One region of the Arthrobacter sp. UYCu723 genome, then DNA from elsewhere that is predicted to be linked to it. Evidence: riboswitches for the same ligand, from Rfam matches in the RefSeq annotation. Region 1 holds a riboswitch; each other region holds the start of a gene.
The links. A riboswitch is a leader RNA that binds a small molecule or an ion and turns the genes downstream of it on or off. The one in region 1 is predicted to bind cyclic di-AMP.

Region 1 (5,840 bases):
TCATATCCAGCATTCAGAACGAGAGTGCGCATCCGCATACCTCTTCACGGCCGCACCCGCCAGGGGCACGAGGGCCGGCTGCCCTCTGCATGGTCGGGCTATGGATCGACACCACAAGAGTAAACACCCCAAGGCCGGATCACCGAATTTTTCTCCCGCAAAGGTGTGCGTGTCTGCCGGAGATGGCCGGGCAGACAGGTGAGGACCCCCGCCACAGGGGCGGGGGTCCTCTTCCTGTTGAAGACTTTCAGGCTGTTTTCAGCCAGAGGCGATTAAGCGCCGACGCGGATGAAGACCGGTCCGGAGCCGACGTTGACGCTGTTCAGTGCGGTGGTTCCGCCGTTCCAGCCGCCGTGGACAGCCATGCCGTTGCCGACGTAGACAGCGATGTGGGCCATGCCCACGCCACCGTTCTGGTAGTACGCCAGGTCGCCCGGACGAGCTTCGGCGGCGCCCACTGTGCGGCCCAGGGACAGGTAACCTGCCGGCCAGCCGTGGTAGTTGACGCCCGCCGCAGCCAGGGCGTTCGTGACCAGTGCGGTGCAGTCCTGCGCAACTCCGAGCTGGGCGTAGGCGGCGGCAGCGATGGAAGCACCGGCGCCGCTGGCAACGGAGAGTCCCTGCGTCGAGGCCGAGGCGCCGGCGGTCCCGGCCTGGGAGTCCTGGACGTTGACGACGGGCTTTGCGGCCTCGACGACGGGAGCAGGTGAGGTGGAAACGGCCGGCTTCTCGTAGGAGATTGCAATGGTGGATGCCGCCGAGATCGTTGCCGGGGTGCCCGACTGGACTTCGAGGGCCGAAGCGGAGGTGGATTCGCGCTGAACGTTGGTCTCGGCAGCGTTGGCTGCGATTCCGCTGGTCAGGACAAGCCCGGAAGCGGCAGCGACGACTGCGGCCTGGCGGCCCATGGTGCCGGCGTTGTCGCCGACGGCCTTGGCAATGACAGCAAGCGAGCTGGTCTTGGTGACCTCGGCGCGGTGCCGTGCAGTATTTGCACGAGTAGTCATTAAGTTCTCTCTTTCGTGATCCTTGGACCGCACTTTTCAGGCGCGGACAGAGGACGCTCCGGCATCTTGGGGGTACGCCGGATCGCCCCGAATGGGTTACTTAGCGAAGGGTGTACTGCGAAGACGCGCCAAAAGCGGGAACTGCTTGCAGGTGCTTGGCCTGCGGGCCGGACTCAGCAGAGATTGAGTCGGCGGGGTGAGATCCATTCCGGGCGCCGGCAAGGGCAGCACGGGACGTGGATTTCAGCGGGCTCGAATGAGCCGCGCAAGCGCGGTGACGCGCAGCATTGTGGCGTGAAGACACGAAAGTAGCCTCTCCCAATGCCTGCGAGGTGAGCTGTCGGATTCGGATGGGAGTCACCCGGCCGCGCTGCTTCCTGGGAAGCTTTGCGACTTAACCCCAAGGTCTTCTTGCGAAGACCAAAATTGGTTCCCCCGCCCCTGCCAGACGATGTAATGCGAACGGACCTTGAGCGGTGGCAGAGCTAGGCAATCCACTCAAGAGCGCCAACTTCGGAGAAGTTGGCGTACTTCATACGGTACAGCAGTTGGGATTCAATGTCACATTCAGATCACGGCGTGTCATAAGAATGCGAGAGTCATCCATCGGCTTTTAGAGCCAGCCAGTGGGGTCCACGACGTCGCCGTTGACCATCACTTCGAAGTGCAGGTGGCACCCGGTGGAGGCGCCGGTTGTCCCGCTCATGGCCACAAGATCGCCGCGTGAGACCGTCTGGCCAACACGGACGCTGGCTGAGGACAGATGGTTGTAGGTGGTCTCCAGACCGTTGCCGTGATCGATCACCACGCGGTTGCCGCCGCCGAAGGGATGCCAGCCGGTGAACGTGACGGTGCCGCTGGCGGCCGCGTGGACCGCCGTTCCGCACTGCGCGGCGTAGTCCTGGCCGCGGTGGAACTCGCCGGAACCGCCGGTGATGGGACTGACGCGGTAGCCGAAGGGCGAGGCGGAAACCATCTGGTCCAGCGGTGCGCCCAGGCTGCCGGAAGAAGCGGCGCGCGTGATGCTGCCCGCGGACTGTGCGCTCAGCAACTGCTTCAGCTTGCCGTCGGGATCGCCCTTGGTGGTCACGGCAGTCCGGCTGAAGTCGATCTTGGCGGCGGAGGCGGCCGTCACATTCGGCTGCGCCGCCGCGGAGACCGAGCCCGACGAGGCGTCGGTAGCCATGACCGGGCCGGTGGCGGGGACGGCGACCGTCAGGACCAGACCCGTAGCAGCCAGGGCAATGCCGGCCTTCTGCCCCACACCACTGGCGGCGGCAAATTCCGTTACCTGGCGGAACGGGCTCCGGCGGCCGCGGCGTTCGTCGCGGTGCGCGTCACGCGGGCGGTCTGCCATAACGGCGACGGCCGGTCGCGGCTCCGGAGCGGGGCCGGTCGCACGACGGCGGCCCCGCGAGGTCTGGGTGGTCAAGAACGGTTCCTCTCTGGATAGCCTGCGAAGTTAGCTGTCGGATTCGGGTCAGAGAGATCAAAGACCCGGTCCGCCGTGAACAAGCATCCAGGCACAGGGGAATCCAAAAAGTCCCTCGGTGGAGTGTGCTTGCCGCTGGCGGACTTCACCCCAAGGCTGCTTGAAAACAGCCGGAAGTGGTTCCCCCGCCTCTGCCATAAGGTGACTCTGCGACTGATCCGCTGGCAGAGTTCGGCTTCGGATCAGGTAACGCTTTGGTATCGGTACTGGTGACTAACTATAGGCGATTAAGCCGCCCAGTAATAATCCCGTTATCTCTGCTGTGCACAACTCATGGGTCATCCCACGAGTTGTGGTTCCGGACGGTTAGCCGACGGTAACAAAGACGTGGGCGGCAACCTCGGGAGGCAGCTCGAGGGCGCCTTCGATGTCCGGAACGCGGACCGAGATGTACTCGCCGACGCGTTCCAGGGACACAAGGGCGCCGGGACGGATGCCTCCCTCGTCGAGCTGGACGAGCAGTTCCGGTTCCACCTGGATGGGCTCGGCAAGCCGGTTCACCGTGATCCGGGAATCGGCCCCGTAGCCGGCCATCGCTTCCAGCAGACTCACGACTCCGTCGGAGTAGGGCTGGGAGGGCACGCCGCCGAGCTCCGCGAGCCCGGGGATCGGATTTCCATAAGGAGAGACAGTGGGATGGTTGAGCATCTCGAAGATCCGCCGTTCCACCCGCTCGCTCATGACATGCTCCCAGCGGCAGGCTTCCTCGTGGACGTAGGCCCAGTCGAGGCCGATCACGTCGGCCAGCAGCCGCTCGGCCAGGCGGTGCTTGCGCATGACCCCGATGGCGCGTTTCCGGCCGGTTTCAGTCAACTCAAGGTGCCGGTCACCCGAAACAACCACCAGGCCGTCGCGTTCCATGCGGCCGATGGTCTGCGAGACGGTGGGGCCGGAGTGGCGCAGCCGTTCGGCGATGCGGGCGCGGAGGGCGACGATGTTCTCTTCTTCAAGTTCCAGAATGGTCCGCAGATACATCTCGGTTGTATCGATCAGATCCGTCATTCAGCTCAGCTCCTCGAGCGCCGTCCTTGCGTCATTCCCACCGTACCGCGTGCCGGTTGTAGGCAGCGTGCCCTGGCGGGAACGGCCGTACGTTCGCAGGACAGCTTAGCCTATTTTGAATTACTCCGGATAATCCCCCGGCCGCTTCAGCAGGAGCCGGGGGCTCGCGGCTTTGTCTCAATGACCGGACTATGACGGACTCTTTTCCCGCCCGCCCGGGGCAGTCAGGCAGAATGACAAGGAGGCTTCGTTGCAGCCACCCTGCCGGGCCACCTCCCAAGCAAGGGTTGTACCAGCCGCCAAGCGTTTACCAGCCGAAAATGGAGCCACTGTGAGCGACACCAGCATCACGATTCCCGCAAACCTCCTGCCCAAGGACGGCCGGTTCGGCGCCGGCCCCTCCAAGGTCCGCCCGGAACAGATGGAAGCCCTTGCCGCCTCGGCAACCCTGCTGGGAACGTCCCACCGCCAGGCGCCGGTCAAGAACCTCGTGGGCTCGGTCCGGAAGGGACTGAGCGAGTTCTTCCGCGCTCCCGATGGCTACGAGGTCATTCTGGGCGTCGGCGGTTCCACGGCGTTCTGGGACATTGCGAGCTTCGGCCTGGTGGAGACCAAGGCTCAGCACCTCTCGTTCGGCGAGTTTGGCTCGAAGTTTGCCTCGGCCACCAACAAGGCGCCGTTCCTGGCCGAATCATCCATCATCAAGTCCGAGCCTGGCACCCGTCCGGCCGCCCGCGCTGAGGCCGGCGTCGACGTCTATGCGTGGCCCCAGAACGAGACCTCAACCGGCGTGGCCGCGCCGGTCCAGCGCGTGGCCGGCGCCGATCAGGGTTCGCTCGTGCTGGTTGACGCCACGTCCGCGGCCGGCGGCCTCGACGTCGACGTGTCCGAGGCGGACGTTTACTATTTCGCCCCGCAGAAGAACTTCGCGTCCGACGGCGGTCTGTGGCTCGGCCTGTTCTCCCCCGCCGCACTGGAGCGGGCGGCACGGATCAAGGCCAGCGACCGCTGGATCCCGGATTTCCTGGACCTCCAGACGGCGATCGACAACTCCCGGTTGAACCAGACCTACAACACCCCGGCGCTGGCCACCCTGGTCACCCTGGACGCCCAGGTGCAGTGGCTCAACGCCAACGGCGGGCTGGACTTCGCCGCAGGCCGGACCGCGGACTCCGCCGGGCGGATCTACCGCTGGGCCGAAGCCTCCGACTACGCCACCCCCTTTGTCGCCAAGGCCGAGGACCGCTCCAACGTCATCGCGACGATCGACTTCGACGACGCGATCGACGCCGCGGCGATCGCCAAGGTGCTCCGCGCCAACGGCATCGTGGACACCGAGCCCTACCGCAAGCTGGGCCGCAACCAGCTCCGCATCGCGACCTTCGTGGCGATCGAGCCGGACGATGTGTCGGCGCTGCTGGAATGCATCGACTTCGTCGTGGGCGAGCTGAAGAAATAGCTCCCCCGCGAAACAGGTAACGCTGAAGCGTCAGTGATCGACGGCGTCGTCGGCGTCGTCTGGGATTCGTCCCCGGGCGGCGCCGGAAGTGCCTCCGGCGGTGCCGCCGGCGCCGCCATTTGGCCGGCCTCCGGCGGTGCCGGATTCGAGGCGGAAATGGTGCAGTCCCCGCGCCCTGCGATCGAAACGGATCCGCAACTCGCGCGCCCGGATGATCCACAGCAGGCCGGTCACGGCGGCGATGAGGCCGGAGGCTGCCGCGACGCCCATCGACCAGCGGGGCCCGGCGACATTCGCCACCCAGCCCACCAGCGGAGCGCCGATCGGGGTTCCACCCATGAAGATCGCCATGTAGAGGGCCATCACGCGGCCGCGCATCACGGGGTCGGTGGTCGTCTGGACGTAGCCGTTGGCGCTCGTCATCATCGTGATCGCGAAGAGGCCCACCGGCACCAGCGCCACGCCGAACCAGAAATAGTCGGGGGCGAGGGCGGCGACTCCTGAGGTCACTCCGAACGCGCCGGCGGCCCCGAAAATGATCCGCAGCCTGGGCTTTCCCCGGCCGGCGGAGAGCAGGGCGCCGGCGACGGAGCCGATGGCCATGATCGAATTCATCAGCCCGAAGGCGCTGGCGTCCAGGCCGAACTCGGTGCCGACCATGGCGGCGATGAACAGGACGAAGTTCAGTCCCAGGGTACCCACGATGAAAACCGCCACCAGCACCACCACGATGTCCGGCCGGAACCGCACGTAGCGCAGGCCCTCGCGGATGCGGCCCTTGCCGGCCACCGCCCGGGGAAGCTGGCGAAGCGAGGCAGTGGGGATCTTCCACAGGCTCAGCAGCATCGCCAGGAATGTGACGGTGTTGATCAGGAAGACC
Region 2 (5,840 bases), 2.8 Mb from region 1:
TTCGCAGGCATGCGTTCCCCCGAATGTAAAAGAATCTGCGGTGGACTTTAGATTTCCTGAATTGTGATGCAGGCTGGGCGGGAGCGCAAGGCGCAAACCTTGGAAAACCCTTGGGTCCGGCGGCTCACGCTCTGGACCGTTGCGGGGGTCAGCGGCGTACGCTGGGTCGGTGAACACGGAGGTCCGTAATGCGAAAAATCATCCTGATGATGCAGGTTTCCTTGGACGGGTACATGGAAGGGCCGGGCCGGGACATCAGCTGGCATATGGTCGACGACGAACTACACCGCCACGTCAACGACGAGCTCCGCACCATGGGTGCGTTCCTGAGCGGGCGGGTCACCCACGAGCTGATGGCCGGTTTCTGGCCGACGGCGGACAGTGACCCCGCAAACAGCGGCCCGATGAGCGAATTCGCCAGCATCTGGCGCGAAATGCCGAAAATCGTGTACTCCCGGACCCTGGAAACGGCGGGCTGGAACACCACGGTGGTGCATGACGTCGTCGTCGACGAGGTAACGGCGCTCAAGGCACAGCCCGGCGGTGACCTGGCGCTCGGCGGGGCGGACCTCGCCGCGACCTTCCGGCGCCTTGGCCTGATCGATGAGTACAGAATCTACGTGCACCCCGTGCTGATTGGCCGCGGCAAGCCCCTGTTCGGGCCCGCCGACGGCACCACCCGGCTCCGCCTGGACGAGAACCGCGGCTTCAGCAACGGCGTCGTGCTGCTTCGCTACACGACTACTTGAGGCCGAAAGGCCACGGTGCTCGCTAGATTTGGAACGCGCGGCCCGCTGGGCGGTCCGCCGTCGTCGTCCTCCAGGAAGGCCCCAGCGTTGAGTTCCCACCCCCGTCTTGCCCGCAGGCTGAACACCTTCGATGCGGTCGTCATAGGCCTCGGGTCGATGATCGGCGCGGGCGTGTTCGCCGCTTTCACGCCCGCGGCCCAGACGGCCGGGTCCGGACTCCTGATCGGCCTGCTGCTCGCCGCCATCGTCGCGTACTGCAACGCTACGGCTTCGGCCCAGCTTGCGGCGGAATACCCGACCTCCGGCGGGACATATCTCTACGGTCGGGAGCGGCTCGGCCCCTGGCCGGGGTTCCTGGCCGGGTGGGGTTTCGTTATCGGGAAGACGGCCAGCAGCGCAGCCATGGCCCTGACGTTTGCCGCCTATGCCGCGCCGGCCGGGTGGGAGCGGCCGGTGGCGATCGCCGCCGTCGTGTTGCTGGTTGCCGTGAATTACCGGGGCGTGACGCGCACGGCGGCCCTGACCCGGTTCATTGTGGTGGCTGTGCTGTTGGTCCTGGCTATCGTGGTGGCCGCCTGCTGGATCCCCGGCGCGGCTGATCCCCCGAAGCTGTTCGACGGCGGCGTCCTCACCCACGGCTGGTACGGAATCCTGCAGTCGGCAGGTCTGCTGTTCTTCGCCTTCGCCGGCTATGCCCGCATTGCCACGATGGGGGAGGAAGTCATCAACCCGCGCAGGACAATCCCGCGCGCCATCGTGATCGCGCTGGGGATCGCCGTCGCGGTTTATGCCGCCATCGCCGTCAGCATCCTCGCGGTCCTCGGCGCTGACGGAATTGCCGGCACGCCGGCCCCGCTTGCCGCCGCCGTCGCCGCCGGTTCCTGGCACTGGGCATCGCCGATCGTGCGGTTGGGTGCCGCACTGGCAGCGCTGGGCGCCTTGCTGGCCCTGATCGCGGGACTGGGCCGGACCAGCCTGGCCATGGCCCGCGAGGCCGATCTGCCCCGGTGGCTGGCCGCCGTCCACCCCCGCTTCAAAGTCCCGCACCGGGCCGAACTGGTCCTGGCGGCCGTTATCTGCGTCATCATCGGCGTCGCCGAGCTGCGCGGAGCCATCGGCTTCTCTTCCTTCGGCGTCCTCATCTACTACCTCGTAGCCAACGTCTCCGCCTACACCCAGAGCGGCGAAAACCGCCGGTACCCCAAGGCCCTGCAGCTCATCGGCGCCGTCGCGTGCGTGGTCCTGGTGGCAACCCTGCCGGTGGAGTCCGTGATCGCGGGGGTGCTGATGTTCGCGGCCGGCGTCGTGTACCGCGTGGTGCGCCTGCGCCTTGCGACAACCCGGAATCCCTGACCACGCTGCGATGATGAGTCGGTGACTATCGCAAAAACCGTCCTGTTGTTCGTGCTGGCCGCCGCGGCGGAGATCGGCGGCGCCTGGCTGGTGTGGCAGTCGGTGCGGGAGGGCAAGGACTGGTGGTGGGCCGGGTTCGGGGTGCTCGCATTGGGAATTTACGGTTTCGCCGCGACGCTCCAGCCGGACGCGCACTTCGGCCGGATCCTGGCCGCCTACGGAGGCGTGTTCGTCGCAGGGTCGCTGGCCTGGGGAATGGTTTTCGACGGCTTCCGGCCGGACCGCTGGGACATCGCGGGATCGGCGATCTGCCTGGTTGGAGTAGCGGTCATCATGTTCGCACCGCGCAACTCTGGTTAGGCGTGGTGCCGGGCCTGCAGCGCGGGTGCCGGGCCTGCAGCGCGGGTGCCGGTCTTGCAGCGCGGGCGGGCACGCAGAAGGCCGGTGATCCGCTGCCCCCAAGGCAACTGATCACCGGCCGCTTAAGCCGCTGGGCTCGTTATCCTACTGCGTAAAACCCTGCACGTTAGCCTTGCGTCAGACCCCGGCGCGGACGAACGTCACGGGGCCGGTGGCGGTGAGCCACGACAGCGGGTGCGCCATGGTTGCGTTGACACCGTTCATGCCACCGCTGACGGCCTGTCCGTTGCCGGCGTAGATGGCAACGTGGCCGGACTGGACGATCATGTCACCCGGCTGCGGAGTCGCCACCACCTTGCCGTACTTGAGGAACGCCGCCGGGCCGATGTCGCCTACCGGAATGCCGGCTGCGCCGAGGGCCTTTTCAACCATCGCGGTGCAGTCCTGCGTGATTCCAACCTGGCCGTAGGCGGCCGAAAGCAGCGCGCCGCTGACGCCGCCGGCCGCCGGGGCAGCGGCGGGGGCGGGGGCAGCTGCCTGGACCTGCACGGTAGCCTTAGGGGCTGCGGCAAGCTCCGGGGCGGCGGCGGGGACAGCTGCAGCCGGCTTGGGCTGTTCGACGACGGGCGCCGGAGTCGAGACCACGGCCGGACGCTCGAAGGCGATCTGAACAGTGGAATCCGCGTTGACCGGAGCGGAGACCTGATCCTTGACGTCAACGGACGACGCCGGTGCGGAGTTGCGCTCGGCGGGTGCCTGCGCCGCGTTGGCGGCCATGGCGCTGCTGAGTACCAGACCGGACGCTGCGGCGATCACGGCAGCCTGGCGGCCGATGGTGCCTGCATTGCCCGCAAATGCGGAGGAAATTGCCGAAAGCGGGCTCGTGGTGGCGCCACGATGGCGCGCGGAAGTATTGCTTGAAGTCATGAATGTAGCCTCTCCCAATGCCTGCGAGGTGAGCTGTCGGATTCGGATGGGAGGCACCCGGCCGCACTCGGGGCCCGCGTGGCGGGCCGTGCGGCTTCACCCCAAGACCTGCATATCAGCTGGTCAAAAAGTGGTTTCCCCGTCTCTGCCGGACGTTGATGCGAGTTACCCCGGGCCGCGGCAGAGTTAGGCAATCGGCTGGGGAGCGCCCGTATCGGAGACAACAGGCACCTAACAACGGTAACGGGATGATCACGGAATGTCACATTGAGGTAACGGGGCCGGGGTCCACCCGGGGCTTTTTCCCTCGGCATCGCCGGGCTCAGGCATAGGATGATGCCAGCAGCGATCCCTGAAGCGGAGGCCCGAAATGAACATCCACTCTGTCGCCATCTGCCAGCTGAGCGATCAGCCTCAGGAGGATTTTGACGTCAACACCGAGCTGCTGATCCTCGAAGGCCAGGAAGTCCGCGTCTCAACCTGGGACGCTGAGCCCCGCGACGGCGGTTTCGACGTCCATGTCCTGAACGACCGTGTGGATGCACTCGGCTTTATGGTGGTCACGGACTGGCAGTTCCTGGATGGCAAGGCCTACGCGGTTGTGGAGCGACGGTCCGACAGCTGATGCGGGACGCTTCCGTCACGTCCCGGTGGCCGTGAATTCCAGCTCTGGCCGGTGTTTCGCGACGTCGTCGAGCACCACGGCGACTGCCTCCCGGAGGAGGTCGGCGTCGGTATCGGCGTCCGCGTCCGCGTCGTGCCCCGGTGAGACGGCCAGCGCCGCCTTCGCATGGCCGACAAACTTGCGCCAGTCTCCCCCGCCGGCCCGGAGCGCCCGGAGCGGCGAGAGCAGGGCGGCGCGGCGCAGCCAGACGTCAGGTTCCCGGGCCCAGCGGTCCAGCACGCTGTCCGCTCGCACCCTGCCCAGCAGGTCCAGTCCCGAAACCAGTGGGCCGACGACGTCGACGGCGAGCGGATCGGCCAGCTCCCGCAATTGCGCGGTTCTCAGGAAGCCTTCAATCCGGGTCAGGTCCGCGTTGTCCAGCATGCGGACCTTGGACTGCAGCAGGACCACGGCCGCCAGCCGTCGCTCGAAAACCGGTACGGACCAAAGTTCTGAGCTCAGCGCGGTGATGTCATCATGCAGCAACTCGCGGTGGCGGCGCAGCGCGTCGCGGACAGTTCCGCGCACCGCTCCGACCGAGGCGCCATAGAAGCGCAGATCGCCGCCCACGCGTGCCTGCAACTCGTCCGCCCGGGGCCAGGACCCTTCGCGTTGCAGCGAGGAATCGATAAACTCGCCGGCGTCGCTCATGGGACCATTCTTTCGCATTGTTGTGGGGTCGCCGCGCCGGTTTCTCGGTGGCCTATCTCGCGGCTCATTCTGCCGGGTCTTTTTGTCTGACCCCGCTGGAAGACTGGGTTCATGGACGGCAAGCGGGAGCCCGAAGTGGTGGTTCCGGGAGGACATGGCGGCGCTGGAAGCGGCGTTACGGTCACGGATGTCGCCCGCCTTCTCGGTACTGTCCGCCCCTGTCACGCCCGCGCCTCCGACGACGACGGCGGTGCCGGGCTGATCGACCAGCTCCGGCAGCTGGAGGACCTGAAGTCCGCCGCGGCCGCACTGCAGGCCCGCATCGCGGTCGCCTTCGACCTGTCCCAGCGCCGCACCCAGCGCGCGCAGGGCGTTCCGGCGGCAGAGCTCGGCGCCGGGGTCGCGGCGCAGATCGCCCTGGCCCGGCGCGAATCCCCCGCCCGCGGCGGCCGGCTCCTGGGCCTGGCGAAAGCGCTCGTCACCGAGATGCCGCACACCCTCGCCGCCCTGCACACCGGCCAGCTCAACGAATGGCGCGCCACCCTCCTCGTGAAGGAAACCGCCTGCCTGAGTGCGGCGGACCGCTGCGACGTCGACGCCCGGCTCGCCGCCGACACCGGCACCTTCGCCGGCGCCGGGGACCGGGAGATCATCGCCGCCGCCCGGACCGCCGCCTACCGGCTGGACCCCCGCTCCACCACCCAACGCGCCAGCCACGCCGCCACCGAACGGCACGTCAGCCTCCGCCCCGCACCCGACACCATGGCCTACCTCACCGCACTGCTCCCCGTCGCCGAGGGCGTCGCCGCGTACACCGCCCTGAGCCGCCACGCTGACACGCTCCGCGCCGCCGTGGACCCCAGGGGCCGGGGCCAGCTCATGGCCGACGGCCTCGTCGAACGGACCACCGGCACCCCCGGCGGGATCACCGGCATTGCGGTCGTCAAGTTTTTGAGACAGTTTCGTAGTTGATTCGGGTTACGCGGCCAGGGTTTCCGGGTCGCAGGTTTGATGGGTAGCAAGGGCCGCTGTCGGAGGGATGCCGCCGGCCCTTCGGTTTGGCCGACGGCGGTTGTACCAGCCCTCGATGTATTCCATGACAGCGGTCCTCGCGGCAAGCCTGCTGCCGAAGGTGT
Region 3 (5,840 bases), on a different contig from region 1:
GCCAGCGGGACGGACAACACGTTGTAGCCGGTTGCCCAGATGAGGTTCTGCCACATCTTCCGGTAACTGGCGCGGGACAGGTCCACCATGGACAGCACCGCGCGGGGGTCATTGCCAGCCAGGACCACGCCGGCCGATTCCATCGCCACGTCCGTGCCGGCGCCGATCGCGATGCCGACTTCAGCCCTGGCCAGCGCCGGGGAGTCGTTGACGCCGTCGCCTACCATCGCCACCTTCAGCCCGCGGCCCTGGAGCTCGGCGACTTTCTTGTCCTTGTCCGCCGGGAGGACTTCGGCGAAGACTTCGTCGATTTGCAGGTCCTCGGCGACTGCCTGGGCCACCTGATAAGCGTCGCCGGTGATCATAGCCACCTTGATGCCCCGGTTCTGCAGAGCTGCCACTGCCTGGCGGGATTCCGGGCGGACGGCGTCTTCGAGGCTGACGGCGCCCAGGACACTGTTCCCGTCGATCACGTGCAGCACGGCGGCTCCACGGTCCATCCAGGCCCGGGTTGAGCGAGCCAGCGGTTCAGGCTCGACGGCGTCGAGCTCGCGCAGGAGCGCGGGCCCGCCGACGTGAACCGTCCGCCCGTCCACCGTGGCGCGGACGCCCCGGCCGGTGAGAGACGAGAAGCCGGTGGCATCCGGGACGGTCAGGTTCCGCTGGCGGGCGGCACGGACGATCGCCCGTGCCACGGGGTGTTCGCTGTCGGACTCGACGGCGGCAGCCAACGCCAGCAGTCGGTCGGTATCCCCGCCCGCAACGGCGGTGACGTCCTTCACGTCGGGCTCACCCTTCGTGAGAGTGCCGGTTTTGTCAAAGAGGACGACGTCGATGGTCCGCATGCGTTCCAGGGCCATCCGGTTCTTGATCAGCACCCCGGCGCGGGCAGCCTGTTCGGTGGAGATGGCGATCACCAGGGGGATGGCCAGGCCCAGTGCATGGGGGCACGCGATCACGAGCACAGTGACGGTGCGGGTGACTGCCTCCGGGACGCTGCCCAGCAGGGTCCAGACGATGAAGGTGATGATGCCCGCGCCTGCCGCGAAGTAAAACAGGAGCCCCGCGGCACGGTCGGCCAGCGCCTGGGCCTTGGACGAAGATGCCTGGGCTTCGGCCACCAGCCGCTGGATGCCGGCCAGAGCGGTGTTATCGCCGACGGCGGTCACCCTGACCCGGATGGTGTTGTCCGTCGCGACTGTGCCGGCCACCACCGCGTCACCCGGGGCGCGGGGCACGGTCTTGGATTCGCCGGTGATCATGGATTCGTCCACTTCCGCCTGGCCGTCGACGACGGTTCCGTCGGCCGGCAGCCGAGCGCCGGAGCGGACCAGGACTGTGTCGCCTTCGCGGAGTTCGGAGACGGGTACGGTCTCGGTGCCAGCGTCGGTGATGCGGTCTGCTTCATCCGGGAGCAGGGCCGCGAGGGCGTCCAGGGCTCCCTGCGCGGAGCCGAGGGCCCGCATTTCAATCCAGTGGCCCAGCAGCATGATCGCGACCAGAAGCGCCAGTTCCCACCAGAAGTCCAGATCGAATCCACCCAGGCCAAGGCTAGTGACCCAGGACGCTGCGAACGCAACAGTGATGGCCATCGCGATCAGCAGCATCATCCCGGGGCTCCGGGTCTTCAGTTCCTGCAGACCGCCCTTGAGGAACGGTTGGCCCCCGTAGACGAAAATCACCGTTCCCAGTACGGCCGGGATCCAGGTTGAGCCGGGAAACACCGGCGGCATGTAGCCCAGGAGGTGGCCGACCATCGGGCTGAAGTACACCACGGGCACGGACAGGACCAGGGTGAGCCAGAACCTGTTCTTGAACATGGCGGTACTGTGCCCGGCGTGCTGCCCGTGGTTGTGGACCGCGTGGTCGTCGTCGTGAACACCATGCTGCTGGCCGGCGTGGTCCACCCCGTCGTCGCGATTGTGGTGGTTTTCCATCGTTGCCCTCCTGTTGGGGGAGTGTTCCCTGACGGCGTCAGCAGAGCTGTCCTCAGGGCCGTAGTCGGACTACCTGCTGCTGAGGCTGTACCCCGCGGCGGTGACGGCGTCCCGGACGGCTGCTTCCGTGTGGGGCCCGGAGACTCTCAGGCGGGAGGTCCCGCCGGCGACGAGTTCGACGGCGGCCGACGTCACGCCGTCGAGCGCGGAGACTGCCTTTTCAACGGTCTGGACACAGTGCCCGCACGTCAGGCCGGTGACGGAGTACTCCGTACCTTCTGCCTGGGGTGACAGCTGCTTCGCTGACGGGGTGGAGCAGCAACTGCACCCTGCGGTTTCAGCTGCAACGATGGGCAGTTCGGTCCGGACCTGGGGTGCACTCATATCAGTTCTGTCCTTTTGCAAGAGAGGTGTCATGAGGTGCTGGGGTTGAACGGCTGTAAGGGCCGAAATTGCACGGGCCTGGACAAACCACTTCACTGGCAACACCCAAAGAATACCCCTAGGGGGTATATTTTGCAAGGCGGATGTCGGCGTCCCCGAGGAAATCGAACAACAGGCGTGAGCGGCCGGGCCGCGGCGTGCCCTCTGTTTAGACCGGCAGGCCGGGTTCGGGTTGCGTCATCGGGCAGGGGTTCTCCGCCCTCGGCTGGCCCCGTTATTCAAATGTGACAATGGGGTGGGTGTCCTGTACGGTCGAGTCCCTGCCGGTTTTCTCCGAGGGCGGCACTCCCGAGCTGATTGCCTAACTCTGCCGCTGCCCGGGATCCGATCTCATATTTCGTCCGGCAGAGACGGGGAACCCAATTTGTGGCCTGCTTCGGGCAGGCCTTGGGGTGAAGCCGCTGTACTGCATTTGGTGCAGGACCGCGGCCGGGTGACTCCCATCCGAATCCGACAGCTCACCTCGCAGGCATTGGGAGAGGCCACTTCATGTCCATTCGCAGAACTCACGGCCGCCACCGCGCGGGCAACGTCCAGGCAAGCCCGCTCGCGGCCCTGTCCAGGACCGTCGCCGCCAACTCCGGAGGTGTAGGCCGCCAGGCGGCCGTTATCGCAGCTGCCTCCGGCCTGGTCCTGACCAGCGGTATCGCCGCGCAGGCCGCAGATGCCCCCGCGCAGCGCGATGCCGAACCGGCTTCAAACCTTGAGGTGACCAGTCAGGCTCCGGCGCCGTTGAGCGCCGACGCGACCGTCAGGATCTCCTACGAGCGTCCCGCCGTCAGCACCACACCGGCCCCCGTCGTGGAGGCACCCAAGCCTGCAGCCGCCCCCGAGGCCGCGCCGGCGAAAGCCACGATCACCGTAGCCCCCGCCCCAGCTGCTGCGCCGGTTGCTGCGCCGGCCGTGGGAGGGGTGAACGCGACCATGGTTTCGGCCGCCTACGCCCAGATCGGTATGATCCAGGACTGCACACGACTGGTGGAGAACGCCCTTAATGCTGCCGGGATCCCCGTTGGGGACCTTGGACCGATGCAGTTCATGAACTACGGCACCGTCGTCACGGACCCCCAGCCCGGGGACATGGTCATGCAGCCCGGCCACGTTGGAATCTACGTCGGCAACGGTCAGGTCCTCAGCTCCGGCCTGAACGGCAAGAACGAAACCGCCGTCCACCCCCTGACCTGGATGACAGCCAAAGGCTCAGTCACCTTCGTCCGCGCCGGCTAAATAAGAAACGTGAAGGCCGGTGATGCGCTGCCTTGGGGGCAGCGAATCACCGGCCTTCTCCATGCCCACCGACGGATCGGACATCCCGCAGAAGGCACCCTGACGCTGATCAGCGGACGGGTACCAGTACCGGCGTGGTCGGCGCCGCGGAAGACTTCTGAGCGGTGAAGCGGCGCAGCCGCAGGGAGTTGGTGACAACCAGGACGGAGCTGGCGGCCATCGCGGCTCCTGCGATCATCGGATTAAGCAGACCCAGGGCCGCGACCGGGATGCCGACGGCGTTGCAGAAGAACGCCCAGAACAGGTTGGTCTTGATCGTGGCCAGCGTCCGCCGGGAGAGCTCGATGGCGTCCGCGACCTGGCCCAGGTCGCTTCCCATCACTGTCAGGTCCGCGGCCGCGATCGCAACGTCGGTTCCGCTGCCCATCGCGATGCCAAGATCAGCCTGGGCCAAGGCGGCAGCATCATTTACCCCATCACCGGCCATCGCCACGATCGCTCCGCCGGCCTCCAGCCGGCGGACGGCCTCTACCCTGCCCTCGGGCAGGACTCCGTCCATCACATCTGCCGCCGGGATGCCCACCTGTGCGGCTACGGCGGCGGCGGCCGAGGCGTTATCCCCGGTCAGCAGGACGGGCCGCAACCCCAGGGATTTCAGTCGTCCGATCGCGGCCGCAGATCCTTCTTTGACCGTGTCGGTGAGGCTGATGATTCCCTCAGGTTCACCATCAGTGCCGACCCAGATGACGGTCGCGCCGGCTTCCTCCCGTGACCGCAGCGCCGCATAGTGGTCCGCGGCGGGAACGATGCCGTTATCCTCGAGCCAGCCGGCCCGGCCAGCAACTACCCGCCGGCCGTCCACGGTCCCGCGGAGGCCCCCACCCGGTGCGCTGTCAAAGCCTGTGACGGGCAGCAGCGGAGCGTTGGCCTTGGCTGCACGGGCGATGGCATGGGCAATCGGGTGTTCGCGGGCGGCTTCGACGGCTCCGGCTAGGGCAAGGATCTCCTCTCTGGTCGCCGAGGTGAAGGTCTGTACGGAGGAAACGGAAAGTTGTCCGCAGGTCACCGTCCCGGTCTTATCCAGCACGATGGTGTCCACCGTCCGGGTGTCCCAAGGACCTGCGGGCCCTTGATGAGGATGCCCAGCTGCGCGCCGCGTCCGGTCCCGGTCAGCAGTGCCGTCGGGGTGGCCAGACCCAGGGCGCAGGGGCAGGCAATCACCAGGACCGCAACCGCGGCGGTAAAGGAGGACTGCAGGTCACCGGTGGCAAAGAACCATGCCGCGAAGGTGATGGCCGCGATGACGAGGACGACGGGGACAAAGACTGAACTGATCCGGTCAGCAAGCCGGGCAATCAGGGCCTTACCGCTCTGCGCCTGGCTGACCAGCTTTCCCATCTACGCGAGGGTGGTTTCGCTGCCCACACGGGTTGCCTTGACCAGCAACCGTCCGTTCGTGTTGATCGTCGCCCCGATGACGGTGTCATCGATTCCGACTTCCACCGGAAGTGATTCACCGGTGATCAGGGAGGTATCCACGGCGCTTTGGCCTTCGATAACGTAGCCGTCAGTAGGGACTTTTTCGCCCGGGCGGACGACGAAGACATCGCCTGGCCGTAGGAATGTCGTGACGACGGCGGCGACCTCGAAGTACAGGGCATGGGCGCTCAGGTCCATGCCCAGGTGCTCGGTCAGGACAGGGTCCGCGAAGAGTTGCCAGGCCGAAAACAGGAAGGCTGCACTCACGCCGATCGATACCAGGGTATCCATGGTGGATGCCAGATGCCGGGCCTTGACCGCCGCGGCACGGTGGAAGGGCCACGCGGCCCAGCTGGCCACGGGCAGGCTCAGCGCCAAGGCCGCCCAGCCCCAGCTCGGGAACTGCACTGCCGGGACCATGGAAATGACCGCTACCGGCAGGGTGAGAATAGCAGCGAGCAGCAGCCGCGGACGCAGGGCGGCGGCTGCGGCAGAGGCGGGCTGAGCCTCATCGTTCAGGCCACTCAGGGCCGGGCCATCCTCAGGCCCCGGGCCGCGTCCTTCGCCTGTCCCGGGGGTTACTTTGAGTCATGCCGAGTAGCCGGTGGCTGTGACCGTATCGATGATCTGCTGGTCCGAGATGGAGTCCGGAACGGTGAGCTGTGCCGATTCCAGCGGAAGGTTCACGCTGGCCTTGACCCCGTCGAGTTTGCCAAGTTTGCGTTCGACCCGGGCCACGCACGAGGCGCAGGT

Region 2: linked by a shared signal. The riboswitch ahead of ACVWZ8_RS17290 (hypothetical protein) and the one ahead of ACVWZ8_RS03840 (M23 family metallopeptidase) in region 1 are both predicted to bind cyclic di-AMP.
Region 3: linked by a shared signal. The riboswitch ahead of ACVWZ8_RS24320 (NlpC/P60 family protein) and the one ahead of ACVWZ8_RS03840 (M23 family metallopeptidase) in region 1 are both predicted to bind cyclic di-AMP.

Annotation. Positions count from the first base shown of each region.
Region 1 is NZ_JBSSBW010000001.1:863,179-869,018, forward strand. Features, by position in the region: gene ACVWZ8_RS03830 (HNH endonuclease) at 1-32, opposite strand, end outside; gene ACVWZ8_RS03835 (NlpC/P60 family protein) at 273-1,007, opposite strand; cyclic di-AMP (ydaO/yuaA leader) riboswitch at 1,316-1,485, opposite strand; gene ACVWZ8_RS03840 (M23 family metallopeptidase) at 1,621-2,439, opposite strand; cyclic di-AMP (ydaO/yuaA leader) riboswitch at 2,444-2,656, opposite strand; gene ACVWZ8_RS03845 (metal-dependent transcriptional regulator) at 2,806-3,501, opposite strand; gene serC (phosphoserine transaminase) at 3,833-4,960, shown strand; gene ACVWZ8_RS03855 (MFS transporter) at 4,991-5,840, opposite strand, start outside.
Region 2 is NZ_JBSSBW010000001.1:3,687,858-3,693,697, reverse strand. Features, by position in the region: gene ACVWZ8_RS17305 (dihydrofolate reductase family protein) at 189-749, shown strand; gene ACVWZ8_RS17300 (APC family permease) at 837-2,102, shown strand; gene ACVWZ8_RS17295 (YnfA family protein) at 2,124-2,462, shown strand; gene ACVWZ8_RS17290 (hypothetical protein) at 2,640-3,389, opposite strand; cyclic di-AMP (ydaO/yuaA leader) riboswitch at 3,394-3,592, opposite strand; gene ACVWZ8_RS17285 (hypothetical protein) at 3,760-4,014, shown strand; gene ACVWZ8_RS17280 (DNA alkylation repair protein) at 4,030-4,704, opposite strand; partial or broken gene ACVWZ8_RS17275 (DUF222 domain-containing protein) at 4,816-5,640, shown strand; one part of gene ACVWZ8_RS17270 (IS3 family transposase) at 5,683-5,840, opposite strand, start outside.
Region 3 is NZ_JBSSBW010000004.1:98,103-103,942, forward strand. Features, by position in the region: gene ACVWZ8_RS24310 (heavy metal translocating P-type ATPase) at 1-1,937, opposite strand, end outside; gene ACVWZ8_RS24315 (heavy-metal-associated domain-containing protein) at 2,007-2,321, opposite strand; cyclic di-AMP (ydaO/yuaA leader) riboswitch at 2,671-2,867, shown strand; gene ACVWZ8_RS24320 (NlpC/P60 family protein) at 2,871-3,608, shown strand; partial or broken gene ACVWZ8_RS24325 (heavy metal translocating P-type ATPase) at 3,718-5,840, opposite strand, start outside.